DNA from 2 places in the Anaerococcoides asporogena genome. Region 1 is predicted to be linked to the other one. Evidence: a T-box and tRNA genes for the amino acid it is inferred to sense, from the RefSeq annotation. Region 1 holds a T-box; the other holds one or more tRNA genes.

Region 1 (6,302 bases):
GAGGAGCTCATGGCAAAAGCCATGGCATTGGTCATGACGCTGCCGCTGATCGCCTGCCCGGTTTTGGCATAGGCGGATATTTTGGTGGAGTCGCCGCCGATCAGTCCGGACAGAGAAAATACCAGACGGCGTTTTCCTTCGGTAGCTGCGACCTTCATCACTCGGATAACCTCCGCCAGATCCGCCCGGACCTCTTCCCGGCTTACGCCGGATTCTTCCATCTCATGTCGGATTGCGGCTTCCCCCAGATGAATCCCTTCCTCTTCACAGATTTTCAGCAGTTCATGCGCGTATTGCGGAAACATTACTCCACCTCCTGCAGGTTCAGATAGCTGACCATGGATACCCCGGACAAGGTTCTCAGTTCCGCCAGAACCGATTCCGTCACCGCTTCATCTGTTTCAAACACCATGGTGGCGCCGCGGCCGCGCGAGGACCGGAACACTTTCATGAACGCGATGTTGATGTTGGACTCAGACAGCGAGCGGGTGACCTGGGCGATCACTCCGGGCACGTCCGTATGGCGGACAATCAGGGTTGGGTAGTCCCCGGTAAAATCCACTTCATCGCGATTGATGGCAATGATGCGGATATTGCCGCCGCCGATGGAGGATCCGGTAATGGAGTATTCTTTGCCCGCCTCATCGGTGACAATGGTGCGCACGGTGTTGGGATGAACGTCCCCCAGATCGGTGGGGATGAACCTGAACTCAATGCCCCGGCCTCTGGCAATGAACAGTGCGTCCTTAATGTCCTCCGACCAGGTGGAAAAGCCCATGAGTCCGGCCAGTAGAGCTCGATCCGTGCCATGTCCCTTATAAGTCATGGCGAAGGAGCCATGGAGATGAAACTCAACTTTGACAATGCGGCCCGTCACCAGAGCCCGGGCGACCCGGCCCAGCTTAACCGCACCGGCCGTATGTGAGCTGGAGGGACCGATCATGGTTGGTCCCAGAATGTCGAACAAACGATATTTCTTCAATCGAAAAAACTTCCTCCTATGAATTCTCTTAATATGGAGTTGGCAGGCACCAGCTCATCGGGCAGGTCTTCGACAAAGTTCAGCATGGCGGTAATGCGCCGCGCTTCGTCATAGACCGGGGAATCACTGGCAATCGAGGTCAGCAGCGGCAAAGCGTGTTTTTTCAGGATGGGCAGCTCATAAACCAGCGTGGTATTGAACATTTCATCGGCCTGATCCTGAAAGGGGAATATGTTCTTCTTCTCGCCGATTGTAACCCGGGTAAACAGATCCAGGGTCTGTTCCGAGGTCCAGCCGCGCTTGCGGTGATCCCGCACAATCCGGCGGATTTTTCGGACATCGGTAGTGGAAATGCGGTTGTGCGCATCCATGTTGAGCTGGGTCAGCGCGCTGACATAAACCTTGAATTTGAAGCGGTCTTCGATATTGCGCAGCAGCTCCGGATTGAGGGCATGAATGCCTTCAATAATCATGATGCCGTCAGGGGGGATAGTCAGTTCATGGTCCCCCGGCAGGGAGAGCCCCTGCTTGAAGTCAAACACCGGAGGCCGCACCGTTTCGCCGGCCATCAGGCGGCTGATATCCTCACTGAACTGGTCCAGCCGAATGGCATGAATGGACTCAAAATCAAAGGTCCCGTCCGGCAGAACCGGCGATTTGTCCCGATCCACGAAATAATTGTCCATTTCGATGGGATAGGGCTTCATGCCGTTGACCATCATCTGGATCGCCAGCCGGCGGGACGAGGTCGTTTTGCCGGAAGAGGACGGACCGGCGATCAGCACGACCCGGACATCGCCCTTCTGCTTGATCCGGTCCGCGATGTGGGCGTACTTTTTTTCATGCAGCCCCTCGGACACTCCGATCAGGCGCTTGGCATCCCCTTCCCGGATCGCCTGATTGAGTTCGCCAAGAAATGAGGTCCCTAAAATGGCATCCCATTCCCCGGTTTCACGGAAAATCTCATAGAGTTTTTCCTGAGAGTAAAACTCGGGAACCCGGTCCGGGATGGTCTGCGAGGGGTACATCAGGACAAAGCCGGCTTTATAGGGAATCAGGTCGAACAGTTTCAGATCTCCGGTATTCGCCGCCAGCGGCCCGTAAAAGAACCCGATCAGACCGTCCAGTTCATACAGCTTGATTTCGCTGAAATCCGTTCCTTCAAACAGCTTGACGACCTCGGGCCGCCGGCTGGCGCGGAAGCGGCGCAGCGCTTCGGTCTTTTCCATTACTTTCGGGATGATGGGCAGATCTTCCCGGACCAGAGCAGTCATTTCGGCTTTCAGATCCGCCAGTACGGCGTCGGTCACCGGCAACCCCTTCAGCTCACAGAACAGACCGCGCGATATCGAATGCTCAATAATGACGGTGGCGTCGGGATCCAGCCGTTTCAGCGCACGAATCATGAGGAAGCAGATGCTTCTTTCATAGGCCCGGTTCCCGGATGGATGATCCGTGGATACTACCTTGTAGTCCATGGTTTCATCCAGGACTTCCTTGCTGAGTTCGACAAACTCATCGCCGATTCGGATCAGCATTGGCAGGCCGTCATAGCCGTTCTCTCTTAAGATCTCACGATAATTCACTGCGTTACCTCCATGGATGAGTATTAGGTTCATTATACTCGATTCGCCCTTTGCCGTCAGTGGTTCTGGGTCAGTGTGACCGCCATCGATCCGTTTTTTTATCACTTTAATTCACACAATATTCAGAATGAAGATCCTCCTTCAATGCTAGAATGGTAGTAAGTATTCGAACCGGTCCATCCAGGGACAAGGAGGACTTCCATGAACGAAATCGAAGTGAAGATTCTGGATATTGACAAGGCGGCCATCCTGGCCAGACTCCGCGAAATCGGCGCTGAGCTGGTGAAGGACGAAGCGCAGGTCAATACCATTTATGATTATCCCGATCTGCGCCTGCTCGGCAAAAAAGGCTATGCCCGCATCCGGGAGATCAAAGATCGGATCACGCAGCGGGAAGCCGTCTATATGACGCTGAAAACCATGCTTTCTCAGGAAAAGTACAAAATCATGGATGAGCGGGAAACCAAAATCGAAGATGCACAGGCTGGCCACGGCATCTTTACGGGTCTGGGACTGATCGTGCGCAAGATCCTGATCAAGGATCGAATCAGCTATCTCTACAAACACTCCCTCATTGAGATCGATGATGTGAAAGACCGGGAATATCCTTTCCCGCTCCTGGAAATCGAAACGCAATACGAGGAAGAGCTGCGCGAAATTGTCGAACTGCTGGGTTATGCCATGACGGACACAACATCCATGACTATGACGGAAATCATGGAAAAGCGCCGAAACGCCATGAACATCGCTTTAAAATGAGGCTGGTCCCTCAGAAAGAGCCAGTCCCCGCCAGCCATTGACGAAATGGCCGGGGATTGGCTATAATCATTGATAGATTCCATATCATCAACATCGCTGAAATCGGAGCAGTAAGAATTGAAACCACCAAAGAGAGCCCTGGGTCGGTGCGACAGGGTGTGGCCAAAATCCTGAACTCGCCGGTGGAGATGGTCCCAGGCAATGGGGATCCGTAAACCCGCGTGAAGGGAATAGAGTGAAACAACCCTGTTGTTTAACTAGAGTGGTACCGCGCATGACTTCGTCTCTATATCCGAGACGGAGCTTTTTTATTTCTCAAGCCAAAACAGGTCAGCCACGCCACCGTGCAACAGTTCATATGTGGAAAGATCAGTCAGTATCAAAAACGCCCTCATGAGACAACAGACAGAAAAATAAGGATGAATCATCAAGCAGCATGGCAGCTTCACAAACTGTGCCTGCTTGCGAGCAGAACGAACGAACAATCCCGGGAGGAGATCTTATGATAAACATTCGTGAAACCGAACAAAAATGGCAGAAGCACTGGCTGGAGAATCACACCTTCAGTGCCTCCAATCAATCTGAGAAGGAAAAATACTACTACTTGATCGAATTCCCCTATCCCTCCGGCTCCGGCCTCCACGTCGGCCATTGCCGCAGCCACGTGGCACTGGATGTCATGGCGCGCAAGAAACGAATGATGGGCTACAACGTCCTGTTCCCCATTGGCTGGGATGCCTTCGGTGCCCCGGCGGAGCAGTATGCCGTCAAAAACAAGATCCATCCGAAAAAGGCCGTCGAGGAAAACATCCGGACCTTCAAGGCTCAGGTTCAGTCCATGGGTACTTCCTTTGAATGGGACCGCGAATTTTCCACCACAGACCCCGACTACTACAAGTGGACCCAGTGGCAGTTCCTGAAATTCTTTGAAGCCGGCCTGGCCTACAAGGCGGAGAAAAACATCAACTGGTGCCCCACCTGCAAAACCGGTCTGTCCAATGAGGATTCCTCCGGCGGAGTCTGCGAGCGATGCGGCACGCCCGTCGTTCAAAAATCCAAGGCGCAGTGGATGCTGAAGATGCAGAGCTACGCGGAACAGCTCCTGGAAGGTCTGGATGACACCCATTTCCAGGAGAAAATTAAACTGGCGCAGGTCAACTGGATCGGAAAATCCGTCGGAGCTGAAATCGACTTTGCCATCGCCGGAACGGACGAAAAACTGAGGGTCTTCACCACCCGGCCGGATACGATCTATGGCGTCACCTTCATGGTTCTGGCCCCGGAACACCCCATGATCGAAACCTACCAGGAGCGGATCACCAACCTGGATGAAGTCCGCAGCTATCAGCATGAGGCAACCCACAAATCCGAATTCGAGCGGACGCAGCTCAACAAAGATAAAACCGGAGTGGAAATCAAAGGACTCAAAGCCCTCAACCCGGTCAGCGGCGAAGAACTCCCCATCTTTATCTCCGACTATGTCATGATGGGCTACGGCACCGGAGCCATCATGGCGGTCCCCGGCCACGATCAGAGAGACTGGGAATTTGCCCGTAAATTCAATGTCCCCATCGTGGAAGTCATTGCCGGCGGCGACATGGATAAGGAAGCCTATTCCGGGGATGGCGCCAGCGTCAATTCACCTCTGATCAACGGCATCACCGACCGCAAGGAAGCCATCGGTCGGATCGTGGACCATCTGGTCGAACACCGCACCGGTGAGGCGAAAGTCAACTACAAGCTGCAGGACTGGGTCTTCTCCCGCCAGCGCTTCTGGGGCGAGCCGATTCCACTGATCTACTGCGACAGCTGCGGCTGGCAGAGCGTCCCCTATGACCAGCTTCCGGTGGAGCTTCCGGAAATTGTCGAATATGAGCCGACAGAAGACGGTGAAAGCCCCTTGGCCAACATCGACTCCTGGGTAAATACCACCTGCCCGCACTGCGGCGGATCCGCCCGCCGGGAAACCGACACCATGCCCAACTGGGCGGGTTCCTCCTGGTATTTCCTGCGCTACATGGATCCAAAGAACGACCAGGAGTTCGTCTCCCGAGAAGCCATGAATTACTGGGGCAAGGTTGACTGGTACAACGGCGGCATGGAGCACGCCACCCGCCATCTGCTGTACGCCCGGTTCTGGAATCAGTTCCTCTACAATGAAGGCCTCGTTCCCTACAAAGAACCCTTCAACGTCCGGGTGGCACATGGCATGGTGCTTGGTTCCGATGGCGAGAAAATGAGCAAATCCAAGGGGAATGTCATCAATCCCGATGACATCATCCGTCAGTACGGCGCGGATACCCTGCGCTGCTACATCATGTTCATGGGCGACTATGAAAAGGAAGTATCCTGGAACGACCACGGAGTAGCCGGTTCGCGTCGGTTCCTCGACCGGATCGTCAAGGTCGGCGATAAAGTACGGGACGGCCAGAGCTATAGCCCCGCCCTGGAAAAAACATACCACAAGACCATCAAGAAAGTGACCCGTGACATCGATGAAATGAAATTCAACACGGCCATCGCCAGCCTGATGATCCTGATGAATGAGATCGATGAACAGAGCACCGTCACCCGCAAGGATTACCGGACCCTGCTGCATCTGCTCAATCCCTTCTGTCCGCACCTGACCGAAGAGCTCAATGAACAGTTCAGCCTGGGCGAAGAACTGTCCCAGTCCGCCTGGCCAACCTATGATGAAGCGAAAACCATTGACCAGGAAAAGGAAATCGCGATCCAAGTCAACGGCAAAGTCCGTTCCACCATCCTGGTGCACCTGGATGACACCGAAGAAGCCATCAAAGCCAAAACTCTGGAAGATGAAAAGGTTCAGAAGTTCCTGGAAGGCAAGACCGTGGTCAAAGTCATCGTCATCAAAGGCAAGATCGTCAATATCGTCGTCAAATAGCAGTCCATTCAACAGGTTGAAGCCAGCCCCCTTCTGCAGCAGCAATGGCTGATCTGGCCGTCGTGCAGTT
Region 2 (6,302 bases), 1.4 Mb from region 1:
ACGCAGATTCCTTTCCGTGAGACGCGCGAGTACGTACCCAACGTAATGAAGATGAAAGGAGTATACCGGTCCTTGTATGCCGGTAAATTTCGACAGCCATGAAACGAGATTTTCTGGAGGAGGATATGTATGACCTGGTCCGGGACCATTTCACGGACCTGGGCTACCGTGTCCAGGGTGAGGTGAAATCCTGTGATGTCACGGCTTTGAAAGAGGACCTGCTCATTATTCTGGAACTGAAAAAAAGTCTGTCCATGGAACTTCTGATTCAGGCTGTGAAACGCCAGCGGCTGGGGGATCTGACCTACATCTGCATTCCTAAGCCAAAGAACTATATGAAAAACCGCAAATTTCAGGAGATCCTCTATCTGCTGAAGCGCTTGAGTCTTGGTTTGATATTCTGTGAGCCGGATCGTCAATTTATCGAAGTAATCCTGCATCCGGAGGATTATAACCTGGAACGATCAAAAAAGATCAATAAAAAGCACCGGGAACAGATCATCAGTGAAATGCAGGCGCGAACGACCAGTCTGAATAAAGGCGGATCCCGCGGGCGCAAGCTGATGACGGCATACCGGGAAGATGCCATCCGGTTATTATGGATCTGCTCCCGGCGAGAAACCATGGCTCCGCGAGACGGAGTGAAACTAGGCATCGTTAAGACGCCGGCGATTCTAAGGGACAATCATTACGGCTGGTTTCATAAAGTGGAACGAGGCTGTTATGGCTTGACAGAGTCCGGTCACAAGGCACTGGCAGATTATGATCAGATCCTGCCTGAACTGACTCAGGACCTGCTGCTTCAGGATCAGACGACTCAGGACCTGCCGCAGGATCAGATGACTCAGGATCAGACCATTCGGGACCTGCATCCGGATCAGACGACACAGGAAATCAGTTCGCGACAGCTGTCCTTGACGAAGTCGCCAGAGCAGGCGAGCGCAAAGCAAACCAGACGGACCAAAGCAAGCAAAGCCAACAAAGGTTAATCAAAGTAAGACCAGGGACTGCAGGGAGATTGTTTCTAGCAGGTTTGGTGAAGCCGTCAGGATTCTGGAAGCGGCTACAATGAACCAGATCGAGTTCAAATAAGAAATCAGCAGCAAAGCCGCTCCGGGAGCGGTTTTACTGCTGGATATGAAGGGAATATCAGTATGATCAGGTTAGAGAAAATAAACACCGGAAACGTTTGGGAAACCGTCAAATTATCCGTTCACGAAACACAAAAGTGCTTTGTGGCGACGAACACGCAGAGCATTCTGGAAGCCTATGTGACAGTCGCAGAAGGAAAAGTGGCTCAGCCGTTTTCTATTTATGCACAGGATACTCTGGCGGGTTTCCTCATGATTGGATATGACTACTTCGATGATGGGGAAGAACCTCAAGCAGCCCACGGGAACTATCTTGTGTGGCGACTGATGATTGATCAGAAGTACCAGGGACAGGGATTTGGGAAAGCGGCCTTGAACACTGCATTGGAGTACATCAGAACCAGACCGTTTGGAGATGCTGAGTATTGCTGGTTATCCTACGAACCAGAGAATATCGTGGCAAAGTCGCTCTATGCCTCAGTCGGGTTTGTCGAAAACGGAGAACGGTGCGGTGAGGAAACGGTCGCGGTTTTAAAACTGTAAAGGCCTTCACCGCAGACGGTTCAACGCAATACCATATAAGGCAATGGATGAATGGAAAACCTAGGGGATGCAGGATCTGGCCTGTTCAAAAGGAACGGAGCGCCTGAGATTCCGGAATGAATGATTCATTTGCACACTATTCAGACCTTATCCAATGCCGCATTCAGATCATTATGAATTCCTTTTGGCAAGCCATTTCTCAGGTTTTTGGCAGCAGCAGAAAAAAAGAAAAACCTGAAAAAAGTGGTTGCATTCTATCAAGTGGATGATATAATAGAGAAGTCAGAAAAAGCGGGAGTGCTGGAATCGGCAGACAGGCACGTCTCAGAAGCGTGTGTGCAACGCACGTGTGGGTTCAACTCCCATCTCCCGCACCATTTTTTCTGTTAACATCATATATTGGCGGGAGTGCTGGAATCGGCAGACAGGCACGTTTGAGGGGCGTGTGTGCTACGCACGTGTGGGTTCAAGTCCCATCTCCCGCACCAATATGATCATCTTGGACAGATTGCTGTCAGGATGGTTTATTTTATTTTTTGGGCAGTGATGAATTACAGCGCTTTCTCACCGGGGCTGAAGCATAAGGACAGCGGACGAATCTCCGGAAACAAAGGAAAACCCTGAATTCTTCAAATAAATAGTTGTTGCAATCCGCCCAATGGATGATATAATAGAAAAGTCATAACAAGCGGGAGTGCTGGAATCGGCAGACAGGCACGTCTCAGAAGCGTGTGTGCAACGCACGTGTGGGTTCAACTCCCATCTCCCGCACCAACAGGATCATCTAAGACAATTTATTGTTTCAGATGATCTGTTTATTTTTTTTGGTTCATATTTTGATCTACTTCGGGATATGGGCAAAAGTCGATGAGTGTGACGGCCTGGCAGTCTCCAGGTTCTCTCGGATGATTTCATGCAGTTTTTCAAGGAACAGTTTCTGATCTTCAAAGCTCAGATGGGCCAGATTCAGATAGATCGGCCGGCCGGTCTCCAGAATGATCTCCAGTTCTTCCTTCACGGCATACAGCCGTCGGATGTCGTGAAAGCATATGGTGAGGTTGCGCAGCAGGGAATAGTGAATTTTAAGATGATCTGAATACAGGTAAATATAGGGGCTGCCATGCTGTTCCCAGGAGTGAACTGCCAGAATCAGACATAGCAGTCCTGACAGGATCAGTGTTAGCCCCTTCGCACTGTTGATGGGATAACGGTAAAGCCAGATCAGCGCTGGCGTGCCGATGGCTGCCGCGCCCCACAGCAGGGTGAACAGAAGACTGGTTCGCAGCACGCGGTAACGCAGGATAAAAGGTTTTTCAATGGAGGATGATTTCGGTTGGTAATTCATGGTCGGGCCTCCTTTCTTGATTCTATTATACTATCTGAACCAGCCGAAGACATCGAAGGGAGTCCGTAAGGCGGCTGAAAGTGCCACACATGAGAGTTGACTGTAATGGTTCAGGCAGGGCGCCGTTCGGTGGCCTTTTTGGTTCTGGTATGCTTTCACTCGATATTGGTTGATAAGCTGTTCAATTCAGTTTATATTTTAGATAAGACTGTTCTGGGAAGCCCTTTGGCAAAGGCGCTCGCCGAGGCGTTAGCATAACCTCAGCCAACGCTTCTCACCTGACTGGAGAATTTGTACTGCCCGAAGGATCATCCTTCTGACCTTCACAGATAATCGGCTCAGACTGAAGAGCACGAGCAAGCCTCAGTGCAGTGATGAGCGGACTGACCTGCAGAGTAAGACTTCAACTCTAAACGGAACGTTACTTAAATTGACTGGGGTTCGTTCCATCGGATCAAGTTGCAACTCCGATGGAGTTTCAACCAGAATGATGGACCAGTAACCGCATTAGAACAATGGGCTGAATAACCGCATCAGACGAATGGAGTGAAAAATGGAAGACAAGAGAAAAATCCTGGTCGTAGAGGATGAACGCAAACTGGCACGATTCATCGAACTGGAATTAAAACACGCCGGTTATGATGTTGAAACCGCCAATGAAGGGCAGACCGCGATCATGAATATCATGAATAATCAATACGATGCCATCATTCTGGATCTGATGATCCCGATTATCGATGGCATCGAAGTTTGTCGCCGGGTCCGCAAGTTCTCCAATGTCCCGATTATTATTTTGACCGCCCGGGATGGGGTAAAGGATAAGGTGGAGGGGCTGGATCTTGGCGCCAATGATTACATGACCAAGCCTTTTGAAATGGAAGAACTCCTCGCCAGACTTCGGGTCATTTTCCGCAAGGAGGAGGAGGTGAAGGACAAATCCCTCATCCTGAGTGTGGGAGATCTGATGCTGAACAAGGAAACTTACGAGGTTCGGCGGGATAGTGACCGGAAGGAACTGACCAAGAAGGAATTTGATCTCCTGGCCTATCTAATGGAAAATCAGGGCATCGTGCTGTCCAGGGAAAAGATCCTCAATCAGGTATGGGGATTTGATTTTGAAGGGGAAACCAATGTGGTGGACGTCTATATCCGATTCCTGCGCAGCAAAATCGATGACAAGTATGACAAGAAACTGATCCATACCATGCGGGGAGCCGGGTACACGATCCGGGACATCGATGAAAATTAAGCTCCAGACGAAAATTTCCCTGAGCTATGCCCTGATCTTTACAATGGTGCTCCTGGCGATGAACGGAGCTGTGTTTTTAATCGTTCGGTTCTATACCGACAGCAGCGACAACATCCAGCTGGCGCGGACGCGCACCATCGTGGAATCGGTGCTCCGGGAGAAGGGCCAGTTCAACCAGGCCGATCTGAAAGAGCATGGGATTCGGTTTCCTCTGGTTGTCCAGGTAAAGACGGATGATCAGGAGTTCACTTCGTTGGATGGAGTGATGATCACAGAGGAGAAAGGCTTCAACTTCCTGCAGTTCGATTATCTGGGAGAGATGGCTTCTCATCGCGCCCGAGTGATCCAGACTGAATTCATCGGGCCTGACCAGGTCAGCCATCAACTGACAATCGCCAAAAGCATTGAAGAAACAGTATACAATCAGCGAGTGACCATTGTAACCTCAGCCATTGCCTCATTTCTTGGAATGCTGCTTTCACTGGCGGTGGGCAGCTATATGAGTCATGAAAGCTTCAAGCCCATCAACAACATGCGCCGATCGGTTGATTCCATCGGAGTGCGAAATATGGGGGACCGGATTCGGGTTCCGGATACAGGGGATGAGCTGACTGATTTGGGCAATACCTTCAACTCTCTGCTGGATCGAATGGAATCTGCTTATACCAAGCAAAGCAAGTTTGTATCGGACGCATCGCATGAACTGCGGACTCCGCTGACGGTCATCAAGGGATACGTCGAACTTCTTGACCGCTGGGGCAAGGATGATCCTGAGATTCTGAACGAGGCCATCGCCGCCATCAAGGAAGAAACCCACAATATGAACAACCTGGTAGAAAATCTACTGTTCATCGCCAAGGGGGAAAACAGGAAGCTCAATGTGGTCCCTGAGGAATTCGAACTGCTGGATGTGGTAGAGGAAGTCTGCCAGGAAACCCGGATGAGCCAGCCTCAGAAAAATATCGAATTCGAAGGACAGTCCATTCTGATCGAAGCCGATCGGAAAATGATCAAGCAGCTGCTGCGGGTGTTCATAGAAAACTCCGTAAAATTTACCCGGCCGGATGGAACAATACGAGTTGTCCTGGCCAAAACCAGTCATCAGGCTATTCTGAAGGTCTGGGACAACGGGGATGGAATTGCACCCAAGGACATCCCGCGAGTGTTTGAGCGGTTTTTTGTGGCAGACAAGGCGCGTACCAAGGATAAATCTGGTTCGGGGCTTGGACTGTCTATCGCGAAGTGGATTATTGATGTCCATCGGGGAAAAGTCAGCCTGGACTCAAAATTAGGCGAATTTACTGAATTTGCAGTCACGCTTCCTTTGAAATTCCAGGGCGATCTTCCGGATCTAACCCCTGCGCAGCCACCGGCTGAAGATCATTCAGGCAAACCGATTGGATAGATATGGATGAAAAGAATGCAGCATGAAAAAAAGCAAAGTCTGAGAAGTATCTCGGAGCTTTGCTTTTTTAATAGAAATGGTTCCAATCGCAAGCCAGCGTAAATGACACTAGAATCCAAAGAGCCGGTTTGATCAAGGGCGGTTCATCAGGTGAGGGATCTGTCTGATTCTGAAGACGACGGTGTTAGGCTTTTTTTAGCTTCTTGCGCTGCTGCTTCAGATGGTTGTATTGTTTTACCTTATAATATTTGCGGCCGCCGGTATAAAGTACCTGGAGCAGGAAGCCGATCAGAAGGCCAATGAAAATCAGGGAATACCAGGTGCCTTGCAGGGATGGCAGTTTCATGTCATAGATCAAATTGTCCCACTGGCGCAGGAAGTAGAGGTTCTGACCTCCCCAGGCTCCGAAAAATGTGCTGTAGGCCAGGAGTTTAAAGTCCATGGTCAAAAAAACCAGGATGATGACTCCGAGACTAAGATATAACCAGCTGTAATTCCCCAGAATCGACGGGATGGACATAGGATCCAGAAGTTCCAGAGGATCCAGAGTATATGTGTAAATTTCCCAGCCGATATGTGTCAGGACAAAGATTAAGATGGGAAGAGTCCGTAATATGGTCGACAAGATAAAAAGCAGGGTTTTCCCCACATGTTTCAAATTGCCACCTC

What was found. A T-box is a leader RNA that pairs with one kind of tRNA and senses whether it is charged. The one in region 1 lies ahead of leuS (leucine--tRNA ligase), so its partner is inferred to be a tRNA-Leu.
Region 2: it encodes a tRNA-Leu, which carries the amino acid that the T-box ahead of leuS (leucine--tRNA ligase) is inferred to sense. The anticodon was not compared.

Annotation. Positions count from the first base shown of each region.
Region 1 is NZ_CP120965.1:1,149,158-1,155,459, reverse strand. Features, by position in the region: gene sdaAA (L-serine ammonia-lyase, iron-sulfur-dependent, subunit alpha) at 1-305, opposite strand, end outside; gene sdaAB (L-serine ammonia-lyase, iron-sulfur-dependent subunit beta) at 305-982, opposite strand; gene P6M73_RS05485 (nucleoside kinase) at 979-2,568, opposite strand; gene P6M73_RS05480 (class IV adenylate cyclase) at 2,770-3,327, shown strand; T-box leader at 3,415-3,618, shown strand; gene leuS (leucine--tRNA ligase) at 3,830-6,232, shown strand.
Region 2 is NZ_CP120965.1:2,543,265-2,549,566, reverse strand. Features, by position in the region: gene P6M73_RS11735 (lytic transglycosylase domain-containing protein) at 1-102, shown strand, start outside; gene P6M73_RS11730 (DUF2161 family putative PD-(D/E)XK-type phosphodiesterase) at 126-989, shown strand; gene P6M73_RS11725 (GNAT family N-acetyltransferase) at 1,155-1,634, shown strand; tRNA gene P6M73_RS11720 (tRNA-Leu) at 1,926-2,011, shown strand; tRNA gene P6M73_RS11715 (tRNA-Leu) at 2,037-2,122, shown strand; tRNA gene P6M73_RS11710 (tRNA-Leu) at 2,323-2,408, shown strand; gene P6M73_RS11705 (hypothetical protein) at 2,476-2,979, opposite strand; gene P6M73_RS11700 (response regulator transcription factor) at 3,533-4,228, shown strand; gene P6M73_RS11695 (sensor histidine kinase) at 4,218-5,633, shown strand; gene P6M73_RS11690 (hypothetical protein) at 5,818-6,291, opposite strand.